Regions from separate parts of the Acidovorax sp. M2(2025) genome, predicted to be linked through region 3. Evidence: predicted binding sites of a transcription regulator. Region 3 holds the regulator's gene; each other region holds the start of a gene.
What was found. The regulator FNR, encoded in region 3, switches genes on or off when oxygen is low (the NO sensors DNR and NnrR bind a similar motif). The targets are predictions, from matches to a motif close to TTGATNNNNATCAA.
Positions count from the first base shown of each region.

Region 1: ACOYR3_RS05015 (bacteriohemerythrin) is a predicted target of FNR. The motif match lies at 1,875-1,888, and genes of this name have one in related genera.
Region 2: ACOYR3_RS14135 (universal stress protein) is a predicted target of FNR. The motif match lies at 2,530-2,543, and genes of this name have one in related genera.
Region 4: ACOYR3_RS01045 (hemerythrin domain-containing protein) is a predicted target of FNR. The motif match lies at 2,292-2,305, and genes of this name have one in related genera.

Region 1 is NZ_CP186262.1:1,082,861-1,087,889, forward strand. Features, by position in the region: gene tyrS (tyrosine--tRNA ligase) at 90-1,322, shown strand; gene ACOYR3_RS05015 (bacteriohemerythrin) at 1,359-1,775, opposite strand; gene ACOYR3_RS05020 (LysR substrate-binding domain-containing protein) at 1,964-2,959, opposite strand; gene ACOYR3_RS05025 (DUF2917 domain-containing protein) at 3,083-3,637, shown strand; gene ACOYR3_RS05030 (DUF2917 domain-containing protein) at 3,743-4,132, shown strand; gene ACOYR3_RS05035 (TetR/AcrR family transcriptional regulator) at 4,244-4,894, opposite strand.
Region 2 is NZ_CP186262.1:3,039,213-3,044,241, forward strand. Features, by position in the region: gene bktB (beta-ketothiolase BktB) at 1-114, shown strand, start outside; gene ACOYR3_RS14130 (tripartite tricarboxylate transporter substrate binding protein) at 353-1,345, shown strand; gene ACOYR3_RS14135 (universal stress protein) at 2,012-2,449, opposite strand; gene ACOYR3_RS14140 (2OG-Fe dioxygenase family protein) at 2,740-3,501, opposite strand; gene ACOYR3_RS14145 (hypothetical protein) at 3,588-4,106, opposite strand; gene ACOYR3_RS14150 (EAL domain-containing protein) at 4,350-5,029, opposite strand, start outside.
Region 3 is NZ_CP186262.1:2,078,593-2,083,621, forward strand. Features, by position in the region: gene ccoG (cytochrome c oxidase accessory protein CcoG) at 1-1,288, shown strand, start outside; gene ACOYR3_RS09655 (FixH family protein) at 1,361-1,642, shown strand; gene ACOYR3_RS09660 (hypothetical protein) at 1,696-1,989, shown strand; gene fnr (fumarate/nitrate reduction transcriptional regulator Fnr) at 2,119-2,841, opposite strand; gene hemN (oxygen-independent coproporphyrinogen III oxidase) at 3,027-4,409, shown strand; gene ACOYR3_RS09675 (sulfite exporter TauE/SafE family protein) at 4,415-5,029, shown strand, end outside.
Region 4 is NZ_CP186262.1:232,109-237,137, forward strand. Features, by position in the region: gene ACOYR3_RS01030 (heavy metal translocating P-type ATPase) at 1-91, shown strand, start outside; partial or broken gene ACOYR3_RS01035 (methyl-accepting chemotaxis protein) at 216-1,880, shown strand; partial or broken gene ACOYR3_RS01040 (CZB domain-containing protein) at 1,974-2,234, shown strand; gene ACOYR3_RS01045 (hemerythrin domain-containing protein) at 2,362-2,940, shown strand; gene ACOYR3_RS01050 (alkene reductase) at 2,981-4,084, opposite strand; gene gstA (glutathione transferase GstA) at 4,255-4,863, opposite strand; gene ACOYR3_RS01060 (class II aldolase/adducin family protein) at 4,949-5,029, opposite strand, start outside.

The DNA of each region.
Region 1 (5,029 bases), 1.0 Mb from region 3:
GTCGAAACAGCGAGCCCACTAGAATCGCCTCACGCAACGTGGGCTGGAGTATAGCGGCGCATGCTGTATAGACATCGCAAAAAACCCTTATGAATCAATCTGCTGTTACAACCGAACCGGTGTCTGATGGTGTAGGCCGGGCCCTCGAAATTTCGCTGCGCGGCGTGGACGAACTGCTGCCCCGGGACGAGTGGGTCAAGAAGCTCGCGCGCTCCGAAGCCACCGGCCAGCCCCTGCGCATCAAGCTCGGGCTGGACCCCACGGCCCCCGACATCCATATCGGCCACACCGTGGTGCTCAACAAGATGCGGCAGTTGCAAGATCTGGGCCACCAGGTGATCTTCCTGATCGGGGATTTCACCAGCCTGATCGGCGATCCCTCGGGCCGCAACAGCACCCGCCCGCCGCTGACCAAGGAGCAGATCCAGGCCAACGCCGAGACCTACTACAAGCAGGCCAGCCTGGTGCTGGACCCGGCGAAGACGGAGATCCGCTACAACAGCGAGTGGAGCGAGCCCCTGGGCGCCAGCGGCATGATCCAGCTGGCCGCCAAGTACACCGTGGCGCGCATGATGGAGCGCGACGACTTCCACAAGCGCTTTACGTCCGGCCAGTCCATCAGCGTGCACGAGTTCCTGTACCCGCTGATGCAGGGCTACGACTCCGTGGCGCTCAAGAGCGACCTGGAACTGGGCGGCACCGACCAGAAGTTCAACCTGCTCATGGGCCGCCATCTGCAGCAGGAATACGGCCAGGAGCCGCAGTGCGTGCTCACCATGCCGCTGCTGGTGGGGCTGGACGGCGTGGACAAGATGTCCAAGTCCAAGAACAACTACATCGGCATTACCGAAGACGCGAACACCATGTTCGCCAAGGTGCTGTCGATCAGCGACACGCTGATGTGGGACTGGTACCTGCTGCTGTCGTTCAAGAGCCTGGACGAGATCGCCGCGCTCAAGGCCGAGGTGGCCGGTGGGCGCAACCCCAAGGATGCCAAGGTGATGCTGGCCAAGGAGATCACCACGCGCTTTCACAGCGCGGCGGCGGCGGACGCGGCCGAGCAGGACTTCATCAACCGCAGCAAGGGCGGCGTGCCCGACGAGATCCCGGAGCTGGCACTGTCCGGCGCGCCGCTGGGGATTGGCGCGCTGCTCAAGCAGGCCAACCTGGCCCCCTCGACCAGCGAGGCCAACCGCCTGATCGACGGAGGCGGCGTGCGCGTGGATGGCGGCGTGGTCAGCGACAAGGGGCTGAAGCTGGAAGCCGGCACCTATGTCGTGCAGGTGGGCAAGCGCAAGTTTGCGCGCGTGACGCTGGCCTGAGCCGGCGGCGCGGCGGGGACGCTGCAGCGCCGCCGGCTACGCGGCCTCCCGCGCCAGCGCCTCGCGCAGGTAGGGCATGTAGGCGCGGTCCACCTTGCAGATGTGGTGCACCAGCCAGTGCTTGAGGAACTCCATGGCCTCGATGGAGACCTCCTCCCCGTCCTCGAAGCGCATCAGCAGGTCCATGGCCCGGGCGGTGAAACCGTTGTGCTCGGCCTGGTGCGCGGGCGTCTCGGGGTAGCCGTGGCGCTGGAACAGGACTTCCTCCACGATGAAGTGGTCGTGCGTGTAGGCCACCAGTCCTTCCAGCACCGCGCCGATGGCCTCGCGCCGCGGAATCGGGCAGCACAGTTCCTCGTACAGCAGGTTGGTCAACCGCACCAGTTCCTGGTGCTGGCGATCGATTTCGTCAAAACCCAGTTCCAGCTCGGTGGTCCATGGCATGAAGGTCATGAGGGGCGCTCTCCTGTATCTAGGCGCGCCAGAATGCCCGGCCCGGGCGGGCTGCGGAAGATGGTCATTGCGCATCGGCGCGACCCAAATCACTGCCCGTTGATATGCATCAACGGCGCGCCTTGAGCGCTGTCAAGTGGGCGTCGCGAGGGGCGCCGCGGCACCCCGAAAAGGCCCCGGGCCCCGGCTCAGTCGAGGTTGTCGTTCAGGTCCGGATCGGGCACATCGCCGATGGCTTCGCGCGTGGCCTGGGCCTGGATCTGCAGCCAGGCGCAGAACGCCTTGATCTCCGGCCGCTGGCTGCTGCGCGGGCCCACGATCAGCCAGTACGCCAGCGGCGAATCGATGCGGTAGCCGGGCAGCACCTCCACCAGGTCGCCCGCGGCCAGGGCGTCGGCAATCAGCGGCATGCGCGCGAGCGCCAGCCCCTGGCCGCTGAGCGCCGCCTGCACGATCTGGTGCGCGTAGTTGAAGTAAAGCCAGCGCTGGGGCTGCAGCTTGGTCAGGTCGCGTGCATCCAGCCAGCGCCGCCAGCTCAGCCACTCCAGGTGCTGGCTGCGGTGGGCGTCTCCCGCTTCGATCAGGGTGAACTGGGCCACGTCGGCCGGCGTGCGCAGCGGCTTGCCGCTCTTGAGCAGCCAGGGGCTCGCCACCACCGCCAGCTGCTCGCCGAACAGGCGCACGCCGCCTTGCGCGGGCGGCCCCGGCAGGCTGTAGCGCAGCGCGAGATCCACGTCGGAGGTGTCCAGGTCCACCGACACGTCGCTCGCGTCGATGCGGATGTCGATGCCCGGGTTGTCGCGCTGGAACTCTTCCATGCGCGGGATCAGCCACATGGACGCGAAGCTGGCCCAGGTGGTGATGGCCACGCTGCGGCGCCCGGCGGTCTGGCGCACCAGCCGCACGGCGGCGTCCATGCGCTCAAGCGCCGGCGCCACGGCGCGCTGCAGCTGGGCGCCCGCGCTGGTCAGTTCCACCGCGCGCGTGTGGCGCAGGAACAGCGCCACGCCCACCTCGTCCTCCAGTGCCTGGATCTGGCGGCTGACGGCCGACTGGGTCAGGGCCAGCTCGTCGGCGGCAGCGCGGAAGTTCAGGTGCTTTGCCACGGCCAGGAAGGCGCGCCAGTGGCCGACGGCGACGGGGCGCGTGCGAAGCACGGCAGGAGCATATTCGGCAGCGGTCATAGCGCGTGGATTCATGCGTGAGTGGAATGAATAGGGTACCGCGTTTTCATTGGACTGTGCAGGCCCTGCGGCGCACCATCGGGGCTCGAAAGTCGTTGTTTCCGCCTCTCCAAGGAGCCTGCCATGTCCGCCAGTCACGTTCTGGAATCGCAACAATCCCTGCACGCCGCCGACCTTCGGCCACGGGGTGCCGGCTGCTGGAAGCTGGCGGCCGGCCGCGCGTTGTCCCTGCACCCGCTGGAGCGCGGCGTGGTCGAGGTGGTGGACGGCCGGGTGTGGCTCACCCTGCGGGCAGCGCCGGGCGCCGGGCAGCCGGGCCGTGCGGCCGATGTGGTGCTGCAGGCCGGGGACCGCCTGGCCATTGCGGCCGGCCAGCACGCCGTGCTGGAAGCCTGGAGCCCCGTGGAGGCGCCGGTCGGTGCCGCCTTCGACTGGTGGGCGGAGCCGGAGGCCGAGGCCGCCCCGGCGGCGGGCTGGCGCAGTGCCGCGCTCCGCGCGCAGTGGGAGGGCAGCGTGGCGCAGCCGCTGCGGGATCTGGGCCGCGCCCTGGGGCAGGGCGGCCGGGCCGTGGGGTGGGCCGGCGCCCAGGCGCTGGGCGCCACCGGGCGGCTGGTGGCGGGCCTGGCCCGGTTTGCTCTCTTTTGGATAGCTACGCCCCGCCAGCGCAGGCCGGTGTGAGCACGGCATGCACAAAGCGCATCAATAGCGCCACTCCTTTTCATTGGACGATTTGCCTAGCACAGCACACCATTGCGTTAACCAAGGGTTAACCCGGAGATTTGTATGACCCTCTCGCACACTTTCACTTCCCGATCCAACGCGGCCGGCCATGGCGTCAACACCTTGCCGCCCGGCCATGCCGTCAGCCTGACGCCGCGCGCGCCCATGGCCCTGCGCGTGGCCGAGGGCTGCGCCTGGGTGACGCTGGACGCTGGCCCCTTCGGTGCGGGCACCGAATCGGGGGATGTCTTTCTGCACCCCGGCCAGACGCTGTGGGTAGACGCCGGCCGGCGCGCGGTGGTGGAGCCCGTGGGCGCCGAGCGGCTCAAGTATCGCTGGGCCAGCCGGCCGGTGGAGGCCGTCGCCAGCGTGGCGCCGTGGTGGCGCCGGGCGGCCTTCGGCAGCGCCGCGGCCGTGGACCAGCGCGTGGCGGGCGGCACCTGCTGCGCCTGATACCGCCGGCCTGGCCGGACTGCGGCCGAGGCCCAGTTGGTGATATGAGCAAAAAGAGCTTGCAGCGCCTGTCCCACAAGCGCTGCAAGCTCTCTTTTTTGTAGCGATAGATCAGCCGCGCCGCCCGGGGTCTTCCAGCAGCCCGATCAGCTGCCCCTGCAGCGTGGTCAGCAGCTCCTGCGACAGCGCGGGCTGCGCCGCCGCGGTGGCGCGTGCCAGCACCAGCCCCCCGACCATGGTGGCCAGCACCTCGATGGCGCGCGCCCGCTGGGCGGCCGCGGCCGGTGGCGTGGACCCGGTCTCCGTGGCGGCGCCGGTGTCCGCCGGGGCGGTGGGCGGGTCGGCATCGACCAGCAACTGCGTGAACCGCTGGATGTTGCGCTCGATGCCCGCGGCAAACACCTCCGACAGCTCGGGCCCGGCCCGTGCCGCGTCCACGGCCAGGGCAGCGGCCGGGCAGCCGCTGCCCGGCGCGTCGCGGTGCTGGGGCGAGAGGTAGCTGCGGATACGGTCCGCGACGTTCGCGTTGGGCGTGTGGCCGTCGAGCGGCGCAATGGACCAGTCGAACGCGCGCGCGCAGGCCTCGCGCACCAGGGCGTCCTTGGACTCGAAATGCCGGTACAGCCCGCCGTGCGTGAGCCCGGCGTCGCGCGTGATGTCGGCCACGCCCACGCCGGTGAGGCCGCGCTCGCGGTACAGCCGCGCCGCGGCGTCGAGGATGCCTTGGCGGTTTTCAGCCGCCTGCGCTTTCGAGACTTTCATGGCCAGATTTTCTATTGATTGCGATCGTCAGCAAACCGCACTTTTGTGCTTATGATGATGGCCCCAATCATAAACGCCCGGTTGTCCACCGGTGGGCGCAGACTGCGGACCGGTGGTGTCCGTGGACGCCGGGCG
Region 2 (5,029 bases), 960 kb from region 3:
CTCATCACCGTGAAGGCGCTGTACGAATTGCAGCGCGTGCAGGGCCGTTACGCGCTGGTGACCATGTGCATCGGTGGCGGCCAGGGCATTGCGGCCATCTTCGAACGCCTGTGATGCCCGCGCGGCATGCCATCGCCAGCCGCGATGCTGCCGCCCGCTTTTGGCACGGCATGCGCTGCGCCGCATCAGCGATCATCCCCAGCGGCTGGCACAGACCAGCCGGCGCCGCAGGGCGCTGCGGGAGTCGGCCAGCCCAACGGCAGACCGGCCCGCAGCCTGCGCGGGGAGCCCCACCGGCTTCCCACGCGCGCCCTGCCCCGCTCCCATTGAACCCACGGAGACCCCTTTCACCATGATTCGCACACTGTTTTCCTTCACCGCGCTGGCCCTCGCCCTGGGCAGCGCCGCCCAGGCCCAGACGCCCGCACCGGCCGCCGCAGGCGCCTATCCCAGCAAACCCATCCGCCTGATCGTGCCGTTCCCGCCCGGCGGCGGCACCGACATCCTCTCGCGCCTGGTGGCCACCAAGCTGACCGAAAGCGCCAAGTGGACCGTGGTGGCCGACAACCGCGCCGGCGCCGGCGGCACCATCGGCATCGGCGAGGCCGTGAAGGCAGCCCCCACGGGCTATGACCTGGTCATGGGCCAGAAGGACAACTTGGTCATCGGCCCCTGGCTGTACAAGAACCTGACCTGGGACCCGACCAAGGACCTGACGGCCGTTGCCCACGTGGCCTACACGCCCGTGGTCATCGCCACCAGCGCCAGCAACAGCAAGTACAAGACGCTGGCCGACGTGGTCAGCGCCGCCAAGGCATCGCCGGGCACCATCACCTACGGCTCGCCTGGCAACGGCACCTCCATCCACCTGGCGGGCCACTTGTTCGAGCAGGCCGCCGGCATCAAGCTCAGCCACATCCCGTACAAGGGCTCCAACCCCGCGCTGATGGATGCCCTGGCGGGCAACGTGGACCTGCTGGTGTCCTCCCTGCCCTCGGCCATGGGCCAGATCAAGTCGGGCAAGCTGCGCCCGCTGGCCGTGACCTCGGCCAAGCGCAGCTCCTCGCTGCCCGAGGTGCCCACGGTGGCCGAGGCCGGCTTCAAGGGATTTGACGTGAGCACCTGGTACGGCGTGTTCGCGCCCGCGGGCACCCCGCCCGCCGTGGTGAACACGGTCAACGCAGAAATCAACAAGCTGCTGGCCACGGCCGACATGAAGGCCGCCATCCACGCCCAAGGCGCAGAGCCCGAAGCCATGTCCGCCGCGCAGTTTGGCACCCTGCTCAAGACCGACTACGCCAAGTGGAAGGGCATCGTGGAATCGTCGGGCGCAAAAATTGAGTGACCCCCTGTGGCGCTTCGCGCCTTCCCCCTGAAGGGGGACGCACCCGGTGGCCTGGCGGAGCCAGTTCCACGGGTGCACTGGCGGGGGCGCGCCTGCTGCACAGGCTGTGGCTGGACGGTGCGTCGCAACCGCGTCCACACGAGTGCCCCCTGTGGCGCTTCGCGCCTTCCCCCTGAAAGGGGACGCACCCTGTGGCCTGGCGGAGCCAGTTCCACGGGTGCACTGGCGGGGGCGTGCCTGCTGCACTGGCTGTGGCTGGACGGTGCGTCGCAACCGCGTCCACACGAGTGCCCCCTGTGGCGCTTCGCGCCTTCCCCCTGAAGGGGGACGCACCCGGTGGCCTGGCGGAGCCAGTTCCACGGGTGCACTGGCCTTGGGGCGTGCCTGTTCAACGGCCAGGGGTTCCCGACGGTACGCAATCGGCATTCGCCAATCCGCATCCGCCAAAATGAAAAATAAAAACGGCTCCCTCGGGAGCCGTTTGCTTTATCTCTTCCAACCCCGCACAGGCTAGCTTCCCATGGCCTGGGAACCCGGCGCTGCGCCAAGGCCAGAGCCCCCGCGCAAGGGCCGCCCCGCCGCGCTGGGGGCGTCCCCCTCCCGCATTGCGCAGCAATGCGAGAGAGGGGGAAGGCGCCGAAGGCGACTCAGGGGGAGAACTCTCACTCAATCGCGCACGACCAGCACCGGGACGTGCACCACGCCCAGCACGCGCTGCGTGACGCTGCCCAGCACCAGCTTTTCCAGCCCGCGGCGGCCGTGCGAGCCCATGACGATCAGATCGGCGCCCGTGCTCTCCAGTGCGCGCAGGATGCCGTCGTGCACCGCATGGCCCTCGCCCATCACGGTGGTGACTTCCACGCCCGCCTCGGCCATGGCCTTGCGCGTGGCGTCCAGGGCCGTATTGGCTTCGGCCGTGGCGGCGTTGATGTACTGCGCCTGGCCGTAGGCGAAATCAGCGCCCACGCCCGTGAAGGGGTAGGGATCCACCACGTAGACGGCCGTCACGGCGCTGCCGAAGGCCTTGGCCAGGCCAGCGGCCTTGGACACGGCCAGCATGGAGGTCTTGGACCCGTCGACTGGAACCAGAATGTGCTTGAACATGGTGCTTCTCCTTGCGTTGAGTATTGAGAACAGGCTTGTGGCCCTGGACGCCAGTGTGGCCCTGTGCCCTGGCCCGCATCTTGATTCGCATCAATGTCCCGGTCAAGTTTGCGCAAGAGTCTGTTGACGATCTCCCTGAGGTCGCCACAAGGCAAGGCACCGCCACCCGCAAGCACTCGCAAGCGCCCGCGCGGGCACCTGGTTCGCAGCATCCATGCGCCGCGTGCGCGTGCCACTGCTGGCCCCGCCCCTTCCCCGCAACGTGCCCGCTGGGTTCAGGACACGGGCGTCTACGCTGCCCTGTCGTCCCCCTGGAAGCCACCGCGCCGGCAGGTCACCACCAGCGTGTCGCGGTGCCCGCCCTCGGCCAGCGGCTGGATGGGGGTGGACTCGTGGATCATGCGCGCATCGTCGAGCAGCATCAACGACCACGGCTCGGTCAGCGTGAAGCGCTGGCCGCTGGGGCCGGTGGCTTCGAAGACCCGCGTTTCGCCGCCCTTGACGCCTTCGCGCCCGACCAGGAACACGGCCACCAGGTCAACGCCGTCGCGGTGGGCGCCTTCGGGGGTGGGCCGGCCGATGCCGTCCGTGGTGTCGATGCGGAACTGGTGCGCCTCCATGAACCAGCGCTCATGGGCTTGCGCCGGCGCAAACACCGCGTCCGACACGGCTGCCAGCGCCGACAGCAGCTGCCTCCAGACCGGGCGCGCCACGGTGGCTGGCTCCATGGGCGCAAACCAGCGCTCCATGCCGCCGTGCAGGGCGTTGTATTCCACCGGCTGCCAGTGGGCACGGTGCGGCGCCTGCTCGATGTGCCCGTCCTGCACCACGAAACACGCATGGCGGCGGCGGCGGTAGCGCCCCCCGTCCCGCAGGAAATCGTCGGGCGGCAGGGCCGTCCAGTCGCTGTTGAGGGCGTTCAGGGCTGCGAGATCGCAGCCCACCCAGCGGGCGACGTCAGCGGGCGCCAGCGCGGCAAAGCCGGCCTGGCGCAGTTGGGTGACCACTTCGGGCGGCGTGGTGAAGGGCGGAGAGAAGGTGACTTGGGCCATAGCCCGCAAGCTTAAGGCAACGCTGAGCAAATCTCTCGCGCACGGCGCATCCCTCGCCTCCGACGCCACCCCGGCGGCCCGGTGCCTCAGTCGCGCGGGCCGTGTCCCTTGCCGTTCCCGTTGCCGTGGCCCTTGCCGTTTCCATGGCCCCGCCCGCGGTCGTCACCCCAGTCGTCACCGCGGTCGTGCTTGTGGTCCCTGCGCTGGTCGTCGGCGCGGTAGCCGGGCCCTGCGGCCGGCGGCCCGCGGCGTGGCGGAGGGTCTTGCAAAAAGTACACCGGCTGGTTGCATGCGTTGTAGCGGGCGCAGTGCTTGCCCCAGTTCTTGGCGTGCCCGGGCGGCACGTACATGTAGATCGGAGCCCGCTGCACGGCCACGGCCGGGCGCTGGATGATGACCGGCTCGGTATAGATCAGGGGGGGCGGGGGCGCGTTGCCGATGTCGATGCGGCCGTACACGCCGGGGGCCAGTTCGCCCCCCACGGTGGCGTTGACGTAGGCCTGCGCATGGGCCGCGCCCGCGGCCGCCAGCGTCAGTGCGGCCACGGCGCCGGCAAAGCCCAGGGCGCGTGGGGAAAAAGCGTGTTTCGTGAGGTTCGTTGTCATGGTCATCTCCTGCACCCACCCCTGCGGCGCGCGAAGTGCGCAAGCCGCCGGGAGCAGGTTCCAGGGTTGTAACAAACGCGGGCGCCCTGCCGGCGGCGCCGGGCCAAAAAAATGTAAACAAATAGCGAAAAACGCTGCAGCCGGTTCCCGGGGGCCGCCTTCCATTTGAAGGAAAATCAGCCTTCAGGGCTTGCACATAAAGCGCAGAAAGCTACAATTTTTATAGCAAATTCTGCCAAGGGATCATTCCCCCGCAGGGCGTGCCACGTCGCGCAGCCCTTGCGCCGGGCCCGGCCGGCCGAACAGATAGCCCTGCCACATGTGGCAGCCCAGGCTGGCGAGCAGGTCGCGCTGCTCGCGCGTTTCCACGCCTTCGGCAATCACCCCCAGGTCCAGGCTGTGGGCCAGGTTGACGATGGTGCGGGCGATGCTGGCATCGTTGGGGTCGGTCAGCAGGTCGCGCACAAAGCTCTGGTCGATCTTGAGCTGGTCCAGCGGCAGGCGCTTGAGGTAGCTCAGCGACGAGTAGCCCGTGCCGAAGTCGTCCAGCGAGAAGCCCAGCCCCGCGGCCCGCAGCAGGCTCATGCGCTCGATCGTGTCCTCCACGTCGTCGAGCAGCAGGGTCTCGGTCAGCTCCAGCTTCAGGCGCTGCGGGTTGGCGCCGGTCTGCCGCAGCAGCCCGAGGACCTCGTCCACGAAATGCGCATGGCGGAACTGCCGCGCGCTCACGTTCACGGCCAGGGTCCAGTGCGCCGTGTGCGGGTCCTGCGCCCACTCCACCAGCTGCAGGCAGGCGGTGCGCAAAATCCACTCGCCCAGCGGCACGATGAGGCCCGAGGCCTCGGCCACCGGGATGAACTCGGCCGGCGGCACCAGGCCGCGCTGCGGGTGTTGCCAGCGCACCAGGGCCTCGGCGCCCACCA
Region 3 (5,029 bases):
GGTGTTTTTGACGCAGTTGGTCTTCTACGGCCTGCCCTGGTTTGAGTGGGGACAGCGCCAGATGGTCTTGTTCGACCTGGGCGCGCGGCGGTTCTACATCTTCGGGCTGGTGCTGTACCCGCAGGACTTCATCTACCTCACGGGCCTGCTGATCATTTCCGCGCTCTCGCTGTTCCTTTTCACGGCTGTGGCGGGGCGCCTGTGGTGCGGCTTTGCGTGCCCGCAAACGGTCTACACCGAGATCTTCATGTGGATCGAGCACAAGATCGAAGGGGATCGCAGTGCGCGGATGCGGCTGGACAATGGTCCCTGGACGTTCGAGAAGATCCGCAAGAAATTCCTCAAGCAGCTGGTCTGGATTGTGGTCGCTGCCTGGACGGGTTTCACCTTTGTGGGCTATTTCGTTCCTATCCGCCAGCTGGGCGCAGAACTGCTGGCATTGCAGGGCAGCTGGCAGATATTCTGGGTGCTGTTCTACGGTTTTGCCACCTATGGCAACGCCGGCTACATGCGCGAGCAGGTCTGCAAGTACATGTGCCCTTACGCCCGGTTCCAGAGCGCCATGTTCGACAAGGACACGCTCATCGTCAGTTATGACGTCCAGCGCGGCGAACCCCGCGGCCCTCGCAACAAAACGGTGGATTACAAGGCCAAGGGGCTTGGCGATTGCATCGACTGCACCCTGTGCGTGCAGGTCTGCCCGGTGGGTATCGACATTCGCAAAGGGCTGCAGTACGAGTGCATCGGCTGCGGGCTGTGCGTGGATGCCTGCAACACCGTGATGGACAAGATGCACTACCCCAAGGGGCTGATCCGCTTCTCGACCCAGAACGGTGTGGCCAACCGCTGGAGCCAGTCGCAAATATTCCGGCGCGTGCTGCGGCCGCGCGTACTGATCTACAGCGCGGTGCTCGCGACCCTGTGCATCGGAATGTTGGTGAGCCTGGTCAACCGCACGCCGCTGAAGGTGGACGTGGTGCGTGATCGCGCCGCACTGTCTCGCATCGTGGCGGGAGGCAAGCTGGAGAACATCTACCGTCTGCAAATCATGAATGCCACCGAAGGCCCACAGCGGTACCGCATCGCGGCGCGCGGCATCGAGGGCCTGGAGGTCGCTTCCGAGCCAGAAGTCGAGATCGGGCCTGCCGAGTCCCGCTGGGTCGCCGTGCGCCTTCAGGTGCCCTATGGCTCTGTGCCCCCAGGATCGCACGCCGTGCATTTCGACATCCAGGCCCTGGGTGCTGCAGACCACGTGTCGGAAAAGTCGGTCTTCCTGGTGCCGCGGTAGCGCACGCAGGCATACTGGTGCAAGGCGCTTGGTGCCTTGCACAGAACATTTCAATCTTGAAGGAGTGAGCCCATGTCTACCAGCACCGCACTTGGCGCTGCCGCACCCGCCACAGCACCGTGGTGGAAGTTTGGCCATGTCTGGCTGATCATTGCCGGCCCCGTCATCGTGATCATTGCCGGCTTCGTCACACTATGGCTTGCGCTGTCGCGTCCTGATCCCGTGGTGGCGGAAGACTATTACCGCCAAGGGGTGGAGATCAACAAGACGCTGTCCGAACCCAGCAAGAGCCTGGCTCCCGCCATGAAGGCCCGCAACCACGCAGCCACGCCTGTGCAGGACCAGCCTCGCTGAATTACACTGGCCTGGCGACTGGCTGCTTGTGCGTTTTTGCAGGAGACAAACCAATGTGGACGCAACGCCTGATGTGGATTGCCTGGCCCGCCTTTCTTATGGCGGCGGTGATGGAAATGCTGGTTTTTGCGCTGGTGGATCCGCAGGATCTGCACTGGTTCGGACAACCGCTGGCGCTCTCGCGGGAAGGGGTCTATACCCTGGCGTTTTTTGCGTTCTGGGGAATTGCCATGGTGTCCAGCGCGCTGACCACCCTGCTGGCGATGTCGCCTTTCGAACTCAATCGCTGCCCGGTGCCCGAGGGCGACCGTCCAGACGATTGCCGCAAAACGCCTTCCTGCCCCTGAGCGGGCGGGTGGGGTTACCGCCCCGCAGCTCCGTCAAAAAGACGGTGTGGCGCGGTGGATGCGCCTGGGATTGCAACGGCCAGTTGTGCCGCGCGATTTGGTCGCGCTGACTGCAGTGCCGCTAACGTGTCAGTGGCAGGCTTGCTGGTTGTTCACGATGCGCCTGAGCGCGTCGGTATTGAGGATGCGCACATGGCGCTGCTTGACCTCGACAGTCCCTTCTTCCACGAACTTTGAGAACGTGCGGCTCACCGTCTCCAGCTTGAGGCCCAGGTAGCTGCCGATCTCTTCCCGCGTCATGCGCAGCACTAGCTCGGACTGGGAAAAGCCACGGGCGTGCAGCCGCTGCACGAGGTTGAGAAGAAAGGCCGCCAGGCGTTCTTCGGCGCGCATGCTGCCCAGCAGCAGCATCACGCCGTGTTCGCGAACGATCTCTCGGCTCATGATCTTGTGCACGTGGTGCTGCAGGGCCGTGACCTCGCGGGAGAGTTCCTCGATGCGGTCAAACGGCATCACGCACACCTCGGCGTCTTCCAGTGCGACAGCGTCGCAGGTGTGGTGGTCATTGACAATCCCATCCAGGCCAATGATCTCGCCCGCCATCTGAAAGCCCGTCACCTGGTCGCGGCCATCTTCCGTCGCCACGCATGTCTTGAAGAAGCCTGTGCGGATCGCATAGAGCGAGGTAAACGACTCGCCGTTGCGGAACAGGGTGCCCCCGCGTTTCACCTTGCGCCGCACGGCAACCACTTCATCAATTCGCTGCAGTTGGTCCTCGCTCAATCCGACCGGCATGCACAGCTCGCGCAGGTTGCAGTTGGAGCAGGCGACTTTGATGGTGAGCGGATTCATAGACACAGGTGCTGATAAGAGTTTCGAGCATATCGTCGCGCATGCCCACGGGTGGTTCCAGAGGCCCTGGTAGCGACTGACATGCATCAAATTGTCGCTGTTCGCGTTATGTCATTGCTTGATTCAGGTCAAGGACGCTGGGTGCAGCTTACGGCACAGTGAAAAGGTACGCAAGGAATTTGCCCATGACCGCTGTTTCGCCCGACCTTCTGCGCCGTTTTGACGTGCCAGGGCCCCGCTATACCTCTTATCCAACGGCTGACCGCTTCGTGGAAGCTTTCGGACAGGACGACTACGCCCTCGCGCTGGAGCAACGGCGTCTGGGCTCCATGACGAAAGCGCTGCCGCTGTCGCTGTATGTGCACATACCGTTTTGCGAGTCGCTATGCTACTACTGCGCTTGTAACAAGATCATCACCAAACACCATGACAGGGCCGAGGTCTATCTCCGGTACCTGAGCCGCGAGGTGGATCTGCACACGGCCCGCTGCGGTACCGGCCAGGTGGTGAGCCAGCTGCACCTGGGCGGTGGCACGCCCACGTTCCTGTCGGATGATGGCCTGCGGGAACTGATGGCGATGCTCAAGCGGAGCTTCTCGCTGGCGCCCGGGGGGGAGTATTCGATCGAGGTCGATCCCCGTACCGTGGACGCGCAGCGGCTTGCCCTGCTGGCCGAGCTGGGCTTCAACCGGCTGAGTTTCGGTGTGCAGGATTTCGATCCCGAGGTGCAGAAGGCCGTGCACCGCATCCAGCCTGCCGAGCAGGTGTTCTCACTGGTCGAGTCGGCGCGGTCGCTGGGATTCGAGTCCGTCAACGTCGATCTGATCTACGGCTTGCCGCGCCAGACCCCCGAGTCGTTTGACCGCACGCTGGCCCAGGTCGCGCAACTGCGTCCGGACCGCATCGCCCTGTATGCCTACGCCCATCTGCCGGAGCGCTTCAAGCCCCAGCGGCGCATCGTCTCCGCCGAGCTGCCCACTGCCGCGGGGAAGGTCTCCATGCTGTCCCGCTCGCTGGATGCTTTCATGGACGCGGGCTACGTTTATGTGGGAATGGACCACTTTGCGCTGCCGGAAGATGCGCTGGCTGTTGCCAAGCGGCAGGGCCGCCTGCACCGCAACTTCCAGGGGTACAGCACCCAGCCCGACTGCGATCTGATCGGGTTGGGCGTGTCGGCCATCGGCCGGGTCGGCGCCACCTACAGCCAGAATGCCAAGACGCTCGACGAGTATTACGACCTGCTCAACCAAGGGCGCCTCCCCGTGGTTCGCGGACTGGCGCTCACCCGCGATGATCTGGTGCGGCGTGCGGTCATCATGGCATTGATGTGCCAGGGCGAGTTGCTGTTCGAACCCATGGAACAGGCGTGGCTCATCGATTTCCGCAGCTACTTCGGCCCCGAGCTGACGCAGTTGGAAACCATGGCCGAACAGGGGCTGGTGGCCATGCGCCCTGATGGGATCGAGGTGACGGCCATGGGCTGGTTCTTTGTGCGGGGGATCGCCATGGTGTTTGACCGCTATCTGCAGGCCGACCGCAACCGCGCCCGTTTTTCCCGCATCATCTGAGCCCCATGAACGCTACGACTGCCACCACCGCCCTGCTGATGGGACTCGTGGGCGGGTCCCACTGCCTGGCCATGTGTTCCGCACCCTGTGGTGCGTTGGTCGGGCAGGGCGGTGGGCATGCGTCCAGTGGGGAGGTGGGGGAGCAGCCCATCCAGTGGGTACCGCAGGGCGGCGTGGTCCGCCGCGGCATTGCGTTTCACCTGGGCCGCCTGGCGGGGTACGGCGCTGCTGGTGGGCTCGCGGCCCTGGCCATGGACAGCCTGGCGTGGCTGACGCAGCAGACGGTGGCATTGCGCCCGGCGTGGACGCTGTTGCACGTGGCGGTCATGGCGTGGGGGTTGATGATGATGATCCAGGCCCGCCAACCGCAGTGGGTGGAGCAGGCCGGGCGTTCGGTATGGAGCCGGGTCCGGCCCTGGGTGCGCGCACCCGGCGGCGTGCTCGCGGCAGGGTTCCTGTGGGCCTTGATGCCCTGCGGGCTGCTGTATTCGGCGCTGCTCGTGGCCGCCCTGAGCGGCGGAGCGCTGGAGGGGGCGCTGACCATGGCGCTGTTTGGCGTTGGCAGCGGCGTCTGGCTCGTGGGCGGCCCGTGGGTCTGGGGAAAGCTCAAGGCGCGCCTC
Region 4 (5,029 bases), 1.8 Mb from region 3:
GAACCCGGTGGTGGCGGGGGCCGCCATGGCCTTGAGTTCGGTCAGCGTGATGGCGAATGCGCTCTTGCTCAAGCGCTGGCGCATGGGATAAATACGTCCACGGGTACAACGGGTTCACAGTTGTCTGGCAAACTGCAACGATTTGTTGCGGAGCCGGGACCCGGGCGGCTGGGGAGGCAGGCGCGTGTACATATCAAAACGAAGGACGAACGATCATGAATCTCTTCTCGCTGATGCGGTACTTCACCATCCGCATGCGCATGCTGGGGGCCATTGGCGTGGTGTTGGGGCTGCTGGGCCTGCTGGGGGGCGCGGGGATGCTGGGCATGTTCCGCATCCATGCGATGAGCGAGAACTTCATGGCGCGCTCGTTTGCCGAGGTGAGCAGCCTGGCCGAACTGCGGGGCGAGATGGGCGCCATCCGCCAGTACGAGAAGGACATGATCATCGGCTATGAAAAGCCCGAGGCGGTCAAGGCGGCGCATGCCAAGTGGATCGAGAGCCAGGACAAGGCCAAGAAGATCGCGGGCCAGTTCCTCGAAGGGGAGGAGGACGTCGACAACCCCATCGTGCGCAACATCGTCAAGCGCCTGGACAGCTACCGGGAGCAGTTCGCGCATGTCGCGCGCCAGCTGGAGGCCGGCGGCTACGACACCGCCACCATCGCCAACCGCATGAGCGCCAAGGCCGTGGCCGAGTTTGCCGAGGCGGACAAGCTGATGATGGAGCTCGATTCGGTGCTGCGCACCGAGGTGGCCCGGTCCGTGAAGGAACAGGGCGAGGTGGCGGGCGACACGAAGTGGCTGTTTGCGCTGGCGGTGCTCGTGACCGTGGTGGTGGTGGTGCCCACCACGCTGATGAACATGAACTCGATCTGCCGGCCGCTGGAAGAGGCACGCCACATGGCGCAGGCCATTGCCGGCGGGGATCTCTCGCAGCACATCGCGGCCGAGGGGCGTGACGAGGTGGCCGACCTGCAGCGCGCCCTGCGCGACATGCAGCAGGGGCTGGGCGCCCTGGTGGCGCAGGTGCGCGACGCCAGCGGCAACATCGCCACGGCGAGCCAGGAAATCGCCATGGGCAACCATGACCTGTCGCAGCGCACGGAGCAGACGGCCAGCAACGCGCAGGAGGCGGTGTCCTCCCTGTCGCAGCTCACCGCCACGGTGCAGCAGACGGCATCGTCCTCGCAGATGGCCAACCAGCTGGCTGCCTCGGCCTCCGGCACCGCCACGCGCGGCGGCTCGGTGGTGCAGCAGGCGGTGGCCAGCATGCACGAGATCTCGGCCTCCAGCCGCAAGATCGGCGACATCATCGGCCTGATCGATTCCATCGCGTTCCAGACCAACATCCTGGCGCTGAACGCCGCCGTGGAGGCCGCGCGGGCCGGCGAGCAAGGACGGGGCTTTGCCGTGGTGGCCAGCGAGGTGCGCAGCCTGGCGCAGCGCTCCGCGGCCGCGGCCAGCGACATCAAGGGCCTCATCCACAGCAGCGTGACGGCCGTGGATGGCGGCGTGCGCCATGTGGAAGACGCCGGCGCGGCCATGAACGAGATCGTCACCAGCGTGCAGCGCGTGGGCGACATCATTGGCGAGATCACCGCGGCAGCCTCGGAGCAGTCCGCGGGCATCGGCCAGGTCAACCAGTCGGTGGGCGAGATCGACCGCATGACGCAGCAGAACGCCGCCCTGGTGGAAGAGTCCGCCGCCGCGGCCGACTCGTTGCGCGAGCAGGCGGCGCGCCTGTCGCAGGTGGTGCAACAGTTCCGCCTGGCGGACGAAGGCCAGGCCGCCGGCATGCCCGCGGCGGGCGCCATGCTGGCGCACCGCGCCCCGGTGGCCGCGCCGGCACCCGCGGCTGCGCTGGCAGCCCCTGCCGCCGAGGGGGTGGACCTGGAGTCGGCCATCAAGGCCCACGCCCAGTGGCGCACCAAGCTGCGCGATGCGGCGCGGCACCAGGAACAGCTGGACGCCGACACCATCGGCCGCGATGACTGCTGCGAACTGGGCCGCTGGCTGCACGGCCGGGGCCAGGGTTCCTATGGCAGCGTGCCGGCCTTCCAGGCCTTGGTGGACCGCCACCGTGAATTCCACGAAGTGGCCGGCAGCGTCGCCCAGTTGATCAACCGGGGCGCGTATTCCGAAGCCGAGCAGGCCCTGGAGGGCAACACGCCGTTCTCCCGGGCCTCCGCCGAGGTCGGCTCCGCCATCGTGCGCCTGCGCAAGAGCCTGTAACGCCGGGAGGCATCCAGCCCCCGCCTTGTCCGGCGGTGCGCCTGGGCGGGGGATTGCTTGATGTGTGTCAGGTCCGCGGCGGGCGGACCGTGGCAATCTGGCGGCTTCGTGTCAACGGGGGAGCGCCATGCCGTCAGTCAGTTTGCGGACCATTCGCGAAGAGCATGCGTCGCTCGCCGCCATCCTGCATTCGTTGCGTTTGATGATGGACCAGGGGCCGGGCGATGAGCCGGCGGTGTTCTTCGACGTGATGCGGGCCATGCTGTTCTACATCGACGAGTTTCCAGAGCGCCAGCACCACCCCAAGGAGTCGCAGCTGCTGTTCCCGAAAGTCGCAGAGCGCTCGCCCGAGGCGGCCGACGCGATCGCGCAGCTCGAACGCGACCACGAAGGCGGCGAGGCCGCCGTGCGGGAGCTGCAGCACCTTCTGCTGGCCTGGGAACTGATGGGCGATGCCCGCCGGGAAGCCTTTGCCAAGGCGCTCGACAGCTACATCCACTTCTACCTGGAGCACATGCGCGTGGAGGAGGTGGTGGTGATTCCGGCGGCGCAGCAGGTGCTGCAGCCTGCAGACTGGGCGGCCATGGACGTGGCGTTTGCCAGCAACACCAACCCCCTGGCGGCTGGCAAGCCGCGCGACGCGGCGTACGACCGCCTGTTCACCCGCATCGTCATGCGGGCACCCAGCCCGATCGGGCTGGGGTGACCCCCGAGCCGGCCGCTTCGCCGGCCCCCGTTCTTGGCCCTCAGGCGCTCAGCGCCGGGTAGTCCGTGTACCCCTCGGACCCGCCGCCGTACAGCGTGGCGCGGTTCACCTCGTTGAGCGGTGCGTTGCGGCGCAGGCGCTCCACCAGGTCGGGGTTGGCGATGAACGGCCGGCCAAAGGCCACGATGTCCGCGCCCTGGGCCAGGGCCTGCTCGGCGAGTTCGCGGGTGTAGGCGTTGTTGACCATCCACGCGCCCTTGCCGCCCGCGGCGCGGTAGGCGGCACGCAGGGCCGCGTAGTCGAACGGCCGGTCCGGCAGTTCGCGCGGGCCGCCCGTGGCGCCTTCGATCACGTGCACGTAGGCCAGGCCCAGCGGTGCCAGCTCGCGCACCACGTACTCGAACAGGGGCTGGGGATCGGCGTCCACGATGTCGTTGGCCGGGGTGACGGGGGACAGGCGGATGCCGGTGCGGCCGCCGCCGATTTCCTCGGTGATGGCGCGGGTCACCTCCAGCAGCAGGCGCGCGCGGTTCTCGATGCTGCCGCCGTAGTCGTCGGTGCGGTGGTTGGCGCCGGTCTTGAGGAACTGGTCGATCAGGTAGCCATTGGCCGCATGGATCTCCACGCCGTCAAAGCCCGCTGCGATGGCGTGCCGCGCGGCATGGCGGTAGTCCCGCACGATGCCGGGCAGTTCCTCGGAGTCCAGGGCGCGCGGCTGCGACGTTTCGGTGAACGTGGGCACGCCGTCCTTGATGAGCACGGTCTTGGTGTGGGCCCGGATGGCGGACGGGGCGACAGGGGCCGCATTGCCCGGCTGCAGGTCGGTGTGCGAGACGCGGCCCACGTGCCACAGCTGCACCACGATCTTTCCGCCGGCCTCGTGCACGGCGCGGGTCACCTTTTTCCAGCCGTCCAGCTGCTCGGTGCCATACAGGCCGGGCACGTCCGCATAGCCCTGGCCCTGGGGGCTGATGGCCGTGGCCTCGGAGATGATGAGCCCGGCGCTGGCGCGCTGGGCGTAGTAGGTGGCGCCCAGGTCGGTGGGAATCGCCTCGGGCGAGCGGTTGCGGGTGAGCGGCGCCATGGCGATGCGGTTGTCCAGCTGGAGGTCGCCCGCACGGGTGGGTTCGAACAGTGAGGTCATACAGAAGTCCTGAAAAGCTGCTGCGCGCAGCAACGATGAGTCCCCCAGCTTAGCCCCGTCTTCGCTCTTAGAACATGCTCTAAGGCAGGTTCTTGCGGGTCAGGGCGAGGAGACTGCCGGAGACTTTTGCAGCGCCGGACCCCCCGCCGGGGGACGGCGCCGGCTTAGGCTTATTTGAGCAATCCTTCGGCCCTCATGGCCGCCTGCACTGCCGGGCGGGCGGCGACCCGCTCGCGGTAGGCCGCCAGGTGGGCCAGGCCGGCAATGTCCAGGTTGGTGGGCTTGGCCCAGTTGGTCACGGTGAAGAGGTAGCCGTCGGCCACGGTGAACTGGTCGCCCATCAGGTACTGCTTGCCGGCGAGCTGGCTGTCCACCCATTGCAGGCGCTGCAGCAGCCGTTCGCGCACCATGGGCTTGTAGTCCTCGGGCGTGGCGGGGTTGAACAGGGGGCTGAAGCCCTTGTGCAGCTCGGTGCCGATGAAGGTCAGCCACTCCTGCAGGCGGTAGCGCTGCAGGCTGCCGTTCTGGGGGGCCAGCATCTTCAGGGGCACCTGGTCTGCGATGTACTGGACGATCGCCGGGCCTTCGCGCAGGCGGGTGCCGTCGTCCAGCTCCAGCACCGGCACGTAGCCCAGGGGGTTGATGGTGTAGTAGTCGGTGCCGTCCTGCAGCTTGTGGCTCTTGGTGCTGGCCAGCACGGGGGTGTAGGCCAGGCCGGCTTCGTGCAGGGCGATGTGGGGAGACAGCGAGCAGGCGCCGGGCGAGTAGTACAGCTTCATGGATCAGTCCTTGCAAACGGTCGGAAACCGTTGATGCTATGCGCTGCGCTGTTTTTTTGCTGGCGTGCGCCGCTGGCGGGCCTGCTCACATGTCATGCCCCGGCGCCTCGCGCTGCACCTTGCGCAGCAGCGCGGGCCAGGTAAACGCGCCGCCCAGCCCGCCCGT